Regions from separate parts of the Leclercia sp. genome, predicted to be linked through region 3. Evidence: predicted binding sites of a transcription regulator. Region 3 holds the regulator's gene; each other region holds the start of a gene.
The links. Region 3 encodes CRP, which controls carbon source genes, mostly activating them, when cyclic AMP is high. Its sites were predicted from a motif close to ATGTGANNNNNNTCACAT; they were not measured.
Positions count from the first base shown of each region.

Region 1: the regulator CRP is predicted to act here: its motif matches at 2,106-2,123, upstream of hpt (hypoxanthine phosphoribosyltransferase).
Region 2: the regulator CRP is predicted to act here: its motif matches at 1,503-1,520, upstream of V7Q49_RS13720 (PTS mannitol transporter subunit IICBA).

Region 1 covers NZ_DAIQCE010000003.1:26,301-30,565, reverse strand. Annotated here, with positions in the region: gene V7Q49_RS11625 (glucose/quinate/shikimate family membrane-bound PQQ-dependent dehydrogenase) at 1-2,046, opposite strand, end outside; gene hpt (hypoxanthine phosphoribosyltransferase) at 2,252-2,788, shown strand; gene can (carbonate dehydratase) at 2,896-3,558, opposite strand; gene V7Q49_RS11610 (ABC transporter ATP-binding protein) at 3,666-4,265, shown strand, end outside.
Region 2 covers NZ_DAIQCE010000004.1:183,258-187,522, reverse strand. Annotated here, with positions in the region: gene V7Q49_RS13730 (HlyD family secretion protein) at 1-755, opposite strand, end outside; gene V7Q49_RS13725 (DUF3302 domain-containing protein) at 758-1,114, opposite strand; gene V7Q49_RS13720 (PTS mannitol transporter subunit IICBA) at 1,775-3,688, shown strand; gene mtlD (mannitol-1-phosphate 5-dehydrogenase) at 3,785-4,265, shown strand, end outside.
Region 3 covers NZ_DAIQCE010000005.1:48,652-52,916, forward strand. Annotated here, with positions in the region: gene V7Q49_RS14470 (phosphoribulokinase) at 13-882, shown strand; gene V7Q49_RS14475 (OsmC family protein) at 946-1,350, opposite strand; gene crp (cAMP-activated global transcriptional regulator CRP) at 1,660-2,292, shown strand; gene V7Q49_RS14485 (YccS/YhfK family putative transporter) at 2,349-4,265, shown strand, end outside.

The sequences.
Region 1 (4,265 bases), on a different contig from region 3:
AACCTGATTGGTTTTCAGATCCAGCGCGGAGATATAACCCCAGGCAGGCTGTTTACACGGCAGGCCAAATGGAGAGAGGAACGGGTTCAGCGTCACGCCAAACGGCACGCCGTACTGCGGCTGAATACCGGACTCAGTACCCGTACCCTGCGCGTCTTTAGGCTGTTCCATCGGGTTGCCCGGGCCGCGAGGGATCAGTTTTGAAACAAACGGCAGCGCCATCGGGTTAGCAATCGCCACCTGACGGTTTGGATCCACGGAGATACCGCCCCATTCGAACATCCCCAGGTTACCCGGGAATACCAGCGTGCCCTGCTCGGACGGTGGCGTGAAGATGCCTTCATAGCGCATCTGGTGGAACATCACGCGGCATACCAGCTGGTCAAACATAGTGGCGCCCCACATGTCTGCCCCGCTGAGATCTTTCTTCGGACGGAAGCTCAGATCGGAGAACGGCTGGGTTTTGGTGACGTAGTCGCCTTTCGCCGCGCCCTGCGGAACCGGTTTTTCCGGTGCCGGCACGACCAGCTGGCCATTACGACGATCCAGCACGAAGATATTACCGGTTTTCGCCGGGGCGTAGATCACCGGTACGGACTGGCCGTTAACGGTGATATCAGCCAGCGTCGGCTGGGACGGCATATCCATATCCCACAGATCGTGGTGAACGGTCTGGTAGCTCCACGCCAGTTTTCCGGTGGTCGCGTTCAGCGCCACGATGGAGCTGGCGTAACGCTCCTGCTCCGGCGTGCGGTTGCCACCCCAGATATCCGGCGTGGTCACGCCCATCGGCAGGTAGACCAGGTCCAGCTTCGCGTCATAGGCCGCAGGTGCCCACGAGTTCGGCGAGTTGAAGGTGAAGGTGTGCTCATCCGACGGGATAGCGTTTGGATCTTTCGCACCCGGGTCAAAGGCCCACAGCAGTTTACCGGTGTTGACGTCAAAACCACGGATGACGCCGGAGGTTTCGCGGGTAGAGAAGTTATCCGTTACCGAACCGGCGATCACGATGGTTTTATCGGTGATGATCGGTGGTGAGGTTGGCTCATACAGACCCGGCGTTTGATCCGGCATGTTGGTCTGCAGATTCAGCACGCCTTTGTTGGCAAAGGTTTCGCACGGCTTGCCGGTCTCGGCGTTAAGCGCGAACAGACGACCATCGTTCACCGGCAGCATGATGCGGCGAGGACAATCGGCAACCACCTCAGGGCTGGCATTATCGGCACGCGCTTCGTGGTAAGAGACGCCACGACAGGTCACGTGCTGGAAAGAGGGGGTAGAGTTGAGCTGGGGATCGAAGTGCCACTTCTCTTTACCGGTTGCCGCATCCAGCGCGAACAGACGCTGGTGTGCAGTACACAGGTAGAGCATGTTGCCCACTTTGATCGGCGTGACTTCATTGGTCACTTCGCCGGAGTCATTCTCTCTTTTCAGGTCGCCGGTACGGAACACCCAGGCCTCTTTCAGCTTATGCACGTTATCGGCATTAATCTGCTTCAGCGGGGAGTAGCGTTGGCCTTCCTGATTACGTCCGTAAGCAGGCCAGTCGGCATCTGCCACTTCGGAGATCGGGGCGGCAGGTGTGGCGTCGGCATTCAGCGTGCCTTTCACCTCCTGCGGATCGTTAAAGCCAGCCCAGGTCAGGATCCCGCCGCTGATCAGCAGCGCCACGACCAGCGCGGTAACCGCACCGCCGGAGCGCACGAACAGACGACGCCAGACGAAGGGCAGGATCAGCCAGATACCGAAGAAGACCAGGATATCGCTGCGTGGGGTCAGAGCCCAGAAGTCGAAACCGACCTCCCAGACGCCCCAGATCATCGTGGCAAGCAGCAGGGCAGCATAAAGCCACAGTGCCGATTGTTTACTGCGCCATAACATCACGGCGACGCCCAGCATCACTACGCCAGCAATCGGGTAGTACCAGGAGCCGCCAATTGCCACCAGCCAGACGCCACCTATTAACAGGTAGAGCCCGCATAAGGCTGCGAACAGCGCTGTTAGCTTCACGAGTAACCGTGAATGTTGAACTTTTGTTTCCGCCATAAAAAGTACTCTTTAAGTTTGTTAATTTTTTGATAGCAATTAAGTATAGGACTTAACAAGTGTGATCGGAATCACAAATCTGGCTTTTATGAACGGACGCGCCAGGAAGATCCATTTGCTGGTATACTTCAGGGCTTATGTAGCGATGCCGGACGCGAACACGTCGGCATTGAGAAATTCGTTATAAAAACATACGGTTAGTAAAATGAAACATACTGTTGAAGTGATGATCCCGGAAGCGGAGATCAAAGCGCGTATCGCCGAACTCGGTCGTCAGATCACCGAACATTATAAAGACAGCGGCAGCGAGATGGTGCTGGTGGGTCTGTTACGCGGTTCCTTCATGTTTATGGCCGATCTCTGCCGCGAAGTGCAGGTCTCCCATGAAGTCGATTTTATGACCGCCTCCAGCTATGGCAGCGGTATGTCGACCACTCGTGATGTTAAAATTCTCAAAGACCTGGATGAAGACATTCGCGGCAAAGATGTTCTGATTGTTGAAGACATCATCGACTCCGGGAATACCCTGTCGAAGGTGCGCGAAATTCTCAGCCTGCGTGGCCCTAAATCGCTGGCGATCTGTACCCTGCTGGATAAACCTGAGCGCCGTGAAGTGCAGGTTCCCGTAGAGTATGTTGGCTTCTCGATTCCGGACGAATTCGTGGTGGGCTACGGCATTGACTACGCTCAGCGCTATCGTCACCTGCCGTATGTTGGCAAAGTGGTGCTGCTGGACGAATAAGGTAGGTTGGGTGCGGCCTGATGCCCTCACCCCGGCCCTCTCCCACGGGAGAGGGAGAACACCGTAGGCCGGGTAAGGCGACGCCGCCACCCGGCTTTTTTACAGGCTTATTTGTGATTATCGTGCTTCTGGGTGAGGTTAGAGACGCCCCGACGGTAGCGCTGCTCCAGGGTTTCCCGGTTGGTGGCGGTGACTTCCAGATCGCGCAGCAGGCCATCGTGAATACCGTACGCCCAGCCGTGAATCGTCACTTTTTGCCCGCGTTTCCAGGCCGACTGCATAATGGTGGAGTGGCCCAGGTTGTATACTTGCTCCATCACGTTCAGTTCACACAGGGTATCCAGGCGACGCTCCTGCGGCATTTGCCCCAGCAGTGAGCTATGTTTGAACCAGATATCACGGATGTGCAGCAGCCAGTTGTCGATAAGGCCCAGCTCAGGGTTTTCAACCGCCGCCTGGACGCCGCCGCAGCCGTAGTGGCCGCAAATAATGATGTGTTCCACTTCCAGCACGTCAACCGCGTACTGCACCACGGACAGGCAGTTCAGGTCGGTGTGGATCACCAGGTTTGCGACGTTACGGTGAACAAAGAGTTCGCCCGGTTCGAGGCCAGTCAGACGTTCAGCGGGAACGCGGCTGTCGGAACATCCAATCCACAGAAAGCGTGGTTTCTGCGCCTGTGACAGTTTCTCAAAAAATCCGGAATCTTCTTCCAGCAGCATCTTTGACCATAGTGCGTTATTGCTGATGAGTGTATCTATGTCATTCATGGAGATAAACGGCCTGTAACCGGGTTAATGCGTTGCGCTAATATAGGGCAACTCGATTTTTTTTAAAACAACACTTCGCGTGTCAGCACTATAGGTAACTCTATTTCATGACCATTGCACTGGAGCTTGAGCAGCTTAAAAAAACCTATCCGGGTGGTGTCCAGGCCCTGCGCGGCATAGATCTTAAAGTCGAAGCCGGTGATTTTTATGCGCTTCTGGGGCCCAACGGGGCAGGTAAGTCCACCACCATCGGTATTATCAGCTCGCTGGTGAATAAATCCTCCGGCCACGTAAAGGTCTTCGGCTACGACCTCGAAAAAGACGTGGTGAACGCCAAGCGCCAGCTGGGGCTGGTCCCGCAGGAGTTCAACTTCAACCCGTTTGAGACCGTTCAGCAGATTGTGGTCAACCAGGCGGGCTATTACGGCGTGGAGCGCAAAGAGGCGGTAGAGCGCAGCGAAAAGTACCTCAAACAGCTCGATTTGTGGGAAAAACGCAACGAACGCGCGCGGATGTTGTCCGGCGGTATGAAGCGTCGTCTGATGATTGCCCGGGCGTTAATGCACGAGCCAAAACTGCTGATTCTCGATGAACCGACCGCCGGGGTAGATATCGAACTTCGCCGCTCGATGTGGGGCTTTTTGAAGGATTTGAACGACAAAGGCACCACCATCATTCTGACCACCCACTATCTCGAAGAGGCGGAG
Region 2 (4,265 bases), on a different contig from region 3:
AACACCATCACCGGACGCAGCGGCAGCGAGGCGGCGTAGGTCCCCGGGCGAATCAGCACCTGGGTGACATAGCCGTTGCTTGGCGCACGAATGGTAGTCTGCTCAAGATTGTATTTGGCTTCTGCAAGTTGAGCGCGGAGGGATGCCACCTGCGATTGCTCACCGTTGACCATGCTGTCTAACTGGCTCTGAATCTGCGTCTGTTCAGCAACGGAGCCTTTCACCAGGGCATCCTGTGCCAGATAGTTCTGGCGCGCGTTGTCGATATCGCTTTCAGAGAACGGATTCACCTTCGCCTGGCTGCCTTTCAGGTAACGCTGATAATCTTTATACAGCCGGTCGCGCTCAGCGGACACACGGGTGGTATTGGCGACGGCTTCAGAAAGCTGCGCCTTCATATTGTCAATATTGTGCGTGGCTGTCACCAGGTCCGCCTGCACTCTGTCGACGCGGGCCTGATAGCGGGTTGGATCAATTTTAAATAACACTTCGCCCTTTTTAATGAGCTGGTTATTTTTTTCGGTAACTTCGCTAACTACCCCTGTAACTTGCGGCGTGATCGGAATAGAAATAACCGCTTTCTGCGCCGTAAAGGTATAAGGGTGGTTATAGTTCATTAATAAAATAAGGCCAGCCACGATAAATACGCCGCCTAAGGTCGCGGTCGCTAATGTCCACTGGTTTACCGGAATACGAAATATTTTAAAGATGGCCCATGCAAACGCGACATAGGTCAAGATGATCAGCAGATCCATGATTAGTGCTCCGGCGTGTTCTTATCAGCAGTGGGTTGCACTGCGGCCAGTTTTAGTTCCAGCTCGGCGACGCGCTTTGCCAGCGCATCAACGTCGGGGTTGCGTTCCGGCGGCGGCATGTGGTTCTGCATCCCCCATCCGCGCTCTGGCTGGTAGAGCGTGGCCCAGATCCACAGAAACGGCCAGATGGCATGCAGCGTAAACAGGCTTATCCATCCCGCCGTATGGATCGCATCGGCATGAGGATGGTTGCGTTTTTTGGCCATGTTATAGGGAATGTCATGAATCGCGATGATTCCATAAAAAAGAACCAGGAAGACGAAAATCAACACACCCAGCGCAAAATAGTTGAGAAACATATTTGCCTCACTAATTAAAACGTAAACTCATTAAAATAATTAAATGGTAAGCAACCAAATTAATTTATTGATAAGCACAGGGGCTTGTACTTATTAATTTCAGAGCCGGGGAGTATGATTTTTTATTATATCTCCATGCAAGTTTAATAGCGTGACAAAATATATCCTGAATAATAATAGACTTAAGTTTACAGTATCAGCGTAAACCAGATTTTTGCTTTTCGCCATAACACATTGCTGGCTACAGGTTTTAGCTAAAAATGTTACTTGCTTACATCCTGGCTGAGCCAGGTCAAGTCGTATTTGTCGGCGATCACATCCCGGAAAAATCACACGGCGATATTTTGTGATGCTCATCACACTACAGAAACAAACACCTCAACCGAAAATGTGATCAACCTCACAGATAAGGGGTATTTTAGCTGCTTTCTTGCCCATTGTATTTTTTTTACACTTCATATTTGTGACACACATCACCTCAATAATATCTCTACCCCCTACATTTACGTGATTTAGATCACACAAATTTTACCCGTCTGGACAGTTAAACAATTAAGTGCCAGATTTCACGTCATCAGAACAGGGCTGGGCAACCTCTGCCACCGCATTAACAACAAACCTCGGGCTTAAGGCCTGCGTAAACAGAAGAAGGGGTGTTTTATGTCATCCGATTTTAAGATCAAAGTACAAAGCTTTGGTCGATTCCTCAGCAATATGGTGATGCCAAATATCGGCGCGTTTATCGCGTGGGGTATCATCACTGCGTTATTTATTCCGACAGGGTGGTTGCCTAACGAAACGCTGGCGAAACTTGTTGGCCCAATGATCACCTATCTGCTGCCGCTGCTCATCGGTTATACCGGCGGTCGTCTGGTGGGCGGAGACCGCGGTGGCGTGGTCGGTGCGATTACCACTATGGGCGTGATCGTCGGTGCAGATATGCCGATGTTCCTCGGCGCAATGATTGCAGGCCCACTGGGCGGCTGGGCCATTAAGAAGTTCGACGTCTGGGTTGATGGTAAGATCAAATCCGGCTTCGAAATGCTGGTGAACAACTTCTCTGCCGGCATCATCGGGATGATCCTGGCGATTCTGGCGTTCCTCGGCATTGGCCCGGCAGTTGAAGTGCTCTCCAAAATTCTGGCGGCGGGCGTTAACTTCATGGTTGCCCACGACATGCTGCCGCTGGCGTCCATCTTTGTTGAACCGGCGAAAATCCTGTTCCTCAACAACGCCATCAACCACGGTATCTTCTCACCGCTGGGTATTCAGCAGTCTCACGACCTCGGCAAATCTATCTTCTTCCTGATTGAAGCTAACCCAGGTCCGGGTATGGGCGTCCTGCTGGCGTACATGTTCTTCGGTCGCGGTAGCGCGAAACAGTCTGCTGGCGGCGCGGCGATCATCCACTTCCTGGGGGGTATCCACGAAATTTACTTCCCGTACGTGCTGATGAATCCACGTCTGATCCTCGCCGTTATCCTCGGCGGTATGACCGGCGTGTTCACCCTGAGCGTGCTGAACGGTGGTCTGGTTTCTCCGGCGTCTCCAGGTTCTATCCTGGCGGTACTGGCGATGACCCCGAAAGGTGCCTACTTCGCGAACCTGGCCGCTATCTTCGCCGCCATGGCCGTCTCCTTCGTGGTCTCCGCTATCCTGCTGAAAACCAGCAAAGTGAAAGAAGAAGACGATATCGAAGCGGCTACCCGTCGTATGCAGGACATGAAATCCCAGTCTAAAGGTGTTGCTGCAACGCCGCTGGCCGCAGGCGATGTCTCTAACGACCTGAGCCACGTGCGTAAAATCATCGTTGCCTGCGACGCCGGTATGGGTTCCAGCGCCATGGGTGCAGGCGTACTGCGCAAGAAAGTGGCGGATGCCGGTCTGACGCAGATCTCCGTGACCAACAGCGCCATTAACAGCCTGCCGCCGGATGTTGACCTGGTCATCACCCACCGCGACCTGACCGAGCGTGCGATGCGCCAGGTTCCGCAGGCGCAGCACATTTCGCTGACCAACTTCCTCGACAGTGGTCTGTACACCAGCCTGACCGAACGTCTGGTGGCGGCGCAGCGTCACGAAAGCAACGAAGTGAAAGTGCGTACCAGCCTGCAGGACAGCTTTGACGAGAGCAATGCGCATCTGTTCAAACTGGGCGCGGAGAACATCTTCCTCGGTCGTACCGCGACTCATAAAGAAGAAGCGATTCGCTTTGCCGGTGAGCAGCTGGTGAAAGGCGGCTACGTGCAGCCGGAATATGTTGAAGCGATGCTGGAACGTGAAAAACTGACCCCGACCTACCTGGGCGAATCCATTGCGGTGCCGCACGGTACGGTTGAAGCGAAAGATCGCGTCCTGAAAACCGGCGTGGTGTTCTGTCAGTACCCGGCAGGCGTGCGCTTCGGTGAAGAAGAGGACGACATCGCCCGTCTGGTGATTGGTATCGCGGCCCGTAACAACGAGCACATCCAGGTGATTACCAGCCTGACCAATGCCCTGGACGATGAGACCGTTATCGAACGTCTGGCAAACACCACCAGCGTCGAAGAAGTCCTGGCGCTGTTGAACAAGTAATTTTTGCCCTTCCCTCTCCCTTTGGGAGAGGGTTAGGGTGAGGGAAAAGCCTCACCCCAGCCCTCTCGGGTCACAACATTGATGAAGGTTAATACAATGAAAGCATTACATTTCGGCGCAGGTAATATCGGTCGTGGTTTTATCGGCAAACTGCTGGCAGACGCGGGCATTACGCTGACATTCGCGGATGTGAATCAGACGGTACTGGATGCCCTGAATGCCCGTCATAGCTATCAGGTGCATGTGGTCGGTGAAAACGAGCAGGTCGAAACCGTGACCGGCGTGAATGCCGTCAGCAGCATTGGCGACGAGGTTATCGACCTGATTGCCAGCGTTGACCTGGTGACCACTGCGGTAGGTCCAGTGGTGCTGGAGCGTATCGCCCCGGCCATCGCCAAAGGGCTGGCAAAACGTAAGGCCCAGGGTAACGACGCCCCGCTGAACATCATCGCCTGCGAGAACATGGTGCGCGGCACCACCCAGCTGAAAGGCCATGTGATGGCCGCCGTGGCTGACGACGATAAAGCCTGGGTGGAAGAGCACGTAGGCTTTGTCGATTCCGCCGTAGACCGCATCG
Region 3 (4,265 bases):
CAGGGAGTTGCTATGTCCGCCAGACATCCGGTTATTGCCGTTACAGGGTCGAGTGGTGCGGGTACCACCACCACCAGCCTCGCCTTTCGTAAGATCTTCTCGCAGCTGCATCTGCGTGCCGCGGAAGTGGAAGGCGACAGCTTTCACCGCTACACCCGCCCTGAGATGGACATGGCCATCCGCAAGGCCCGGGATATGGGCAAACACATCAGCTACTTTGGCCCGGATGCCAACGACTTTGGCCTGCTGGAGCAAACCTTCGCCGAATACGGGCGAAGCGGCACCGGCCAGGCGCGCAAATACCTGCACACCTATGACGAAGCGGTACCCTGGAACCAGGTGCCGGGCACCTTCACTCCCTGGCAGCCGCTGCCGGAGCCTACCGACGTGCTGTTTTATGAAGGCCTGCATGGTGGCGTAGTCACGCCGCAACACGACGTGGCGCGCCATGTCGATCTGCTGGTGGGCGTGGTACCGATTGTGAACCTGGAGTGGATCCAGAAGCTGACGCGGGATACCAGCGAACGCGGCCACTCCCGCGAGGCGGTGATGGACTCCGTGGTGCGCTCGATGGAGGATTACATTAACTTCCTGACGCCGCAGTTTTCCCGCACCCATATCAACTTCCAGCGCGTCCCGACCGTGGATACCTCAAATCCCTTTGCCGCTAAAGGCATTCCGTCGCTCGACGAGAGCTTTGTGGTGATCCATTTCCGCAATCTGGACAATATCGATTACCCCTGGCTGCTGGCGATGCTGCAGGGTTCGTTTATTTCGCACATCAATACACTGGTGGTCCCGGGCGGGAAGATGGGGCTGGCGATGGAGTTAATCATGACGCCGCTGGTGCAGCGGTTGATGGAAGGCAAGAAGATCGATTGAGGTTTAGTTGCCTGTGGGAGAGGGCCGGGGTGAGGGCATCAGACCGCATGATGCCCCACAACATTACGCCTCGATCACTTCATACGAATGGGTAATCTTGACTGCTTTCTCCAGCATCAGCGCCACGGAGCAGTACTTCTCTGCTGAGAGGTCCACCGCGCGGGAGACCGCCGCGTCTTTCAGCTCTTTGCCGGTCACCACGAAGTGAAGGTTGATATGGGTGAACAGGCGCGGCGCCTCTTCACGACGCTCTGAGGTCAGTTTGACTTCGCAGTCGGTCACATCGTGACGCCCTTTTTGCAGGATAGACACCACGTCGATTGCGCTGCATCCGCCAGCCGCCATCAGGACAACTTCCATCGGGCTTGGCGCTTTGTCACCGGAGTTGCCATCCATCAAAATCTGGTGCCCGGAAGCCGACTCACCGAGGAACGTTAACCCTTCAACCCATTTCACACGTGCTTGCATTTTTATTAACTCCAGGATTGCATTTTTCCTGACAGATTACGCGCCAGCAACAATTCTGACAACGGAAGTCGACCTGCATCAAGCTGAAGCGAGACACCAGGAGACAGGCGGCAAAAGCTATGCTAAAACAGTCGAGATGCTACAGTAATACATTGACGTTGCACATGTATGCAGAGGACATCACACATTACAGGCTGCTAATTATTGTGACAGCCCGTCCCCAGGCAGGGGAAAGAATTCGATTGCAACCCCAGAGTACAGGTACACAGCCAGACTCTGGAGACAGCTTATAACAGAGGATAACAGCGCATGGTGCTTGGCAAACCGCAAACAGACCCGACTCTCGAATGGTTCTTGTCTCATTGCCATATTCATAAGTACCCATCGAAGAGCACGCTGATTCACCAGGGTGAAAAAGCGGAAACGTTGTATTACATCGTCAAAGGCTCAGTGGCAGTGCTGATCAAAGATGAAGAAGGCAAAGAGATGATCCTCTCTTACCTGAATCAGGGAGACTTTATCGGCGAACTGGGCCTGTTTGAAGAAGGTCAGGAGCGTAGCGCCTGGGTGCGTGCAAAAACGGCCTGTGAAGTGGCTGAGATCTCTTATAAGAAATTCCGCCAGCTGATTCAGGTGAACCCGGATATCCTGATGCGCCTCTCTTCGCAGATGGCTCGCCGTCTGCAGGTCACGTCCGAGAAGGTAGGTAACCTCGCCTTCCTCGACGTAACCGGCCGCATCGCCCAAACCTTACTGAACCTGGCGAAACAGCCAGACGCCATGACCCACCCGGACGGTATGCAAATTAAAATTACCCGTCAGGAAATTGGTCAGATCGTCGGATGTTCTCGTGAGACAGTGGGTCGTATCCTGAAAATGCTGGAAGATCAAAACCTGATTTCTGCCCATGGTAAAACCATCGTGGTTTACGGAACACGTTAATTCCGCTAAAACGGCGTGGCATCACACGATGACACGCCGTTTTTGTCTCTATCCCCATGTGGCGCAGGCTCATCTATCACCCGGAAGTTAACTACGCACTGCGGCAAACCCTGGTGTTGTGTCTCCCCGTGGCTGTGGGTTTGATCCTCGGACATCTGCAACAAGGCCTCCTCTTCTCCCTCGTTCCTGCCTGCTGCAATATTGCCGGTCTGGATACACCGCATAAACGCTTTTTTAAACGCCTGACGATTGGCGGGTGCCTGTTCGCCGGCTGTAGCCTGGCCGTACAGCTGCTGCTGGCCCGGGATATTCCGCTGCCGCTCATTCTGACCGCGCTGGCGATGACGCTGGGGGTCACGGCTGAGATCAGCGCCCTGCATGCCCGACTGCTGCCCGCCTCGCTGATTGCAGCCATCTTTACCCTGAGTCTGGCGGGGAACATGCCGGTCTGGGAGCCGCTGCTCCTCTATACGCTGGGCACCCTCTGGTACGGGCTGTTTAACTGGTTCTGGTTCTGGATGTGGCGCGAACAGCCGCTGCGCGAATCGCTGAGCGTGCTCTATCAACAGCTGGCAGATTATTGCGAAGCGAAATACACCCTGCTGACGCAGCACACCGATCCTGAAAAATCGCTGCCGCCGCTGCTGGCCCGTCAGCAGAAGGTAGTGGATCTGATCGGCCTCTGTTATCAGCAGCTGCATATGCTGGCGGCCAACAGAAATCATGAATACAAACGCCTGCTGCGTACCTTCCAGGTGGGGCTGGATTTGCAGGAGCACATCTCCGTCAGCCTGCATCACCCGAAGGAGGTGCAAAAGCTGGTGGAGCGCAGCCACGCCGAAGCGGTGATCCGCTGGAACGCGCAGACCGTGGCGGCCCGTCTGCGGGTGTTGGCTGACGACATTCTCTATCATCGCTACCCCACCCGTTTCACCATGGACAAGCAGCTCGGCGCGCTGGAGAAAATCGCCCGCCAGCACCCGGAAAACCCGGTGGGTCAGTTCTGCGCCTGGCACTTCAGCCGTATTGCCCGGGTGCTGCGCACGCAGCGTCCGCTCTACCCGCGCGACCTGATGGCAGATAAGCAGAAACGCCTGCCGCTGATCCCCGCCCTGCGAAGCTACCTGTCGCTGAAGTCTGCCGCCCTGCGTAACGCGGCGCGCATCAGCGTGATGCTGAGTATCGCCAGCCTGATGGGGGTGGCGCTGCACCTGCCGAAACCCTACTGGATCTTAATGACCGTGCTGCTGGTGACGCAAAACGGCTACAGCGCGACGCGGGTGCGTATTCTCCACCGGGCGGCCGGCACCCTGGCGGGGCTGGTTATCGCCGGCGTCACCCTGCACTTCCACGTTCCGGAAGGTTACACCCTGGCCGGAATGCTGGTGGTGACCCTGGGGAGCTACCTGATCATTCGCAAAAGCTACGGCTGGGCGACGGTGGGCTTTACGGTCACGGCGGTATATACCCTGCAGCTGCTGACCCTGAACGGTGAGCAGTTTATTATCGCCCGCCTGGCCGATACCCTGATTGGCTGCCTGATTGCCTTCGGGGGGATGGTCTGGCTGTGGCCGCAGTGGCAGAGCGGGCTGTTGCGCCAGAATGCCCACGACGCGCTGGAGGCCGACCAGGAGGCCATTCGCCTGATCCTCAGCGACGATCCGCAGCCGACGCCGCTGGCCTGGCAGCGCATGAAGGTCAACCAGGCGCACAACGCCCTGTTCAACTCCCTCAACCAGGCGATGCAGGAGCCGGGCTTTAATTCGGCCTATCTCGCGGATATGAAGCTGTGGGTGACGCACAGCCAGTTTATCGTCGAGCATATCAACGCGATGACGACCCTGGCCCGGGAACATACGATGCTGACGCCAGACCTGGCGCAGCGCTATCTGCAGTCGTGTGAAATTGCGCTGCAACGCTGTCAGCAGCGTCTGGAGTATGACGCGCCGGGCGAGAGCGGGGACAGCAATATT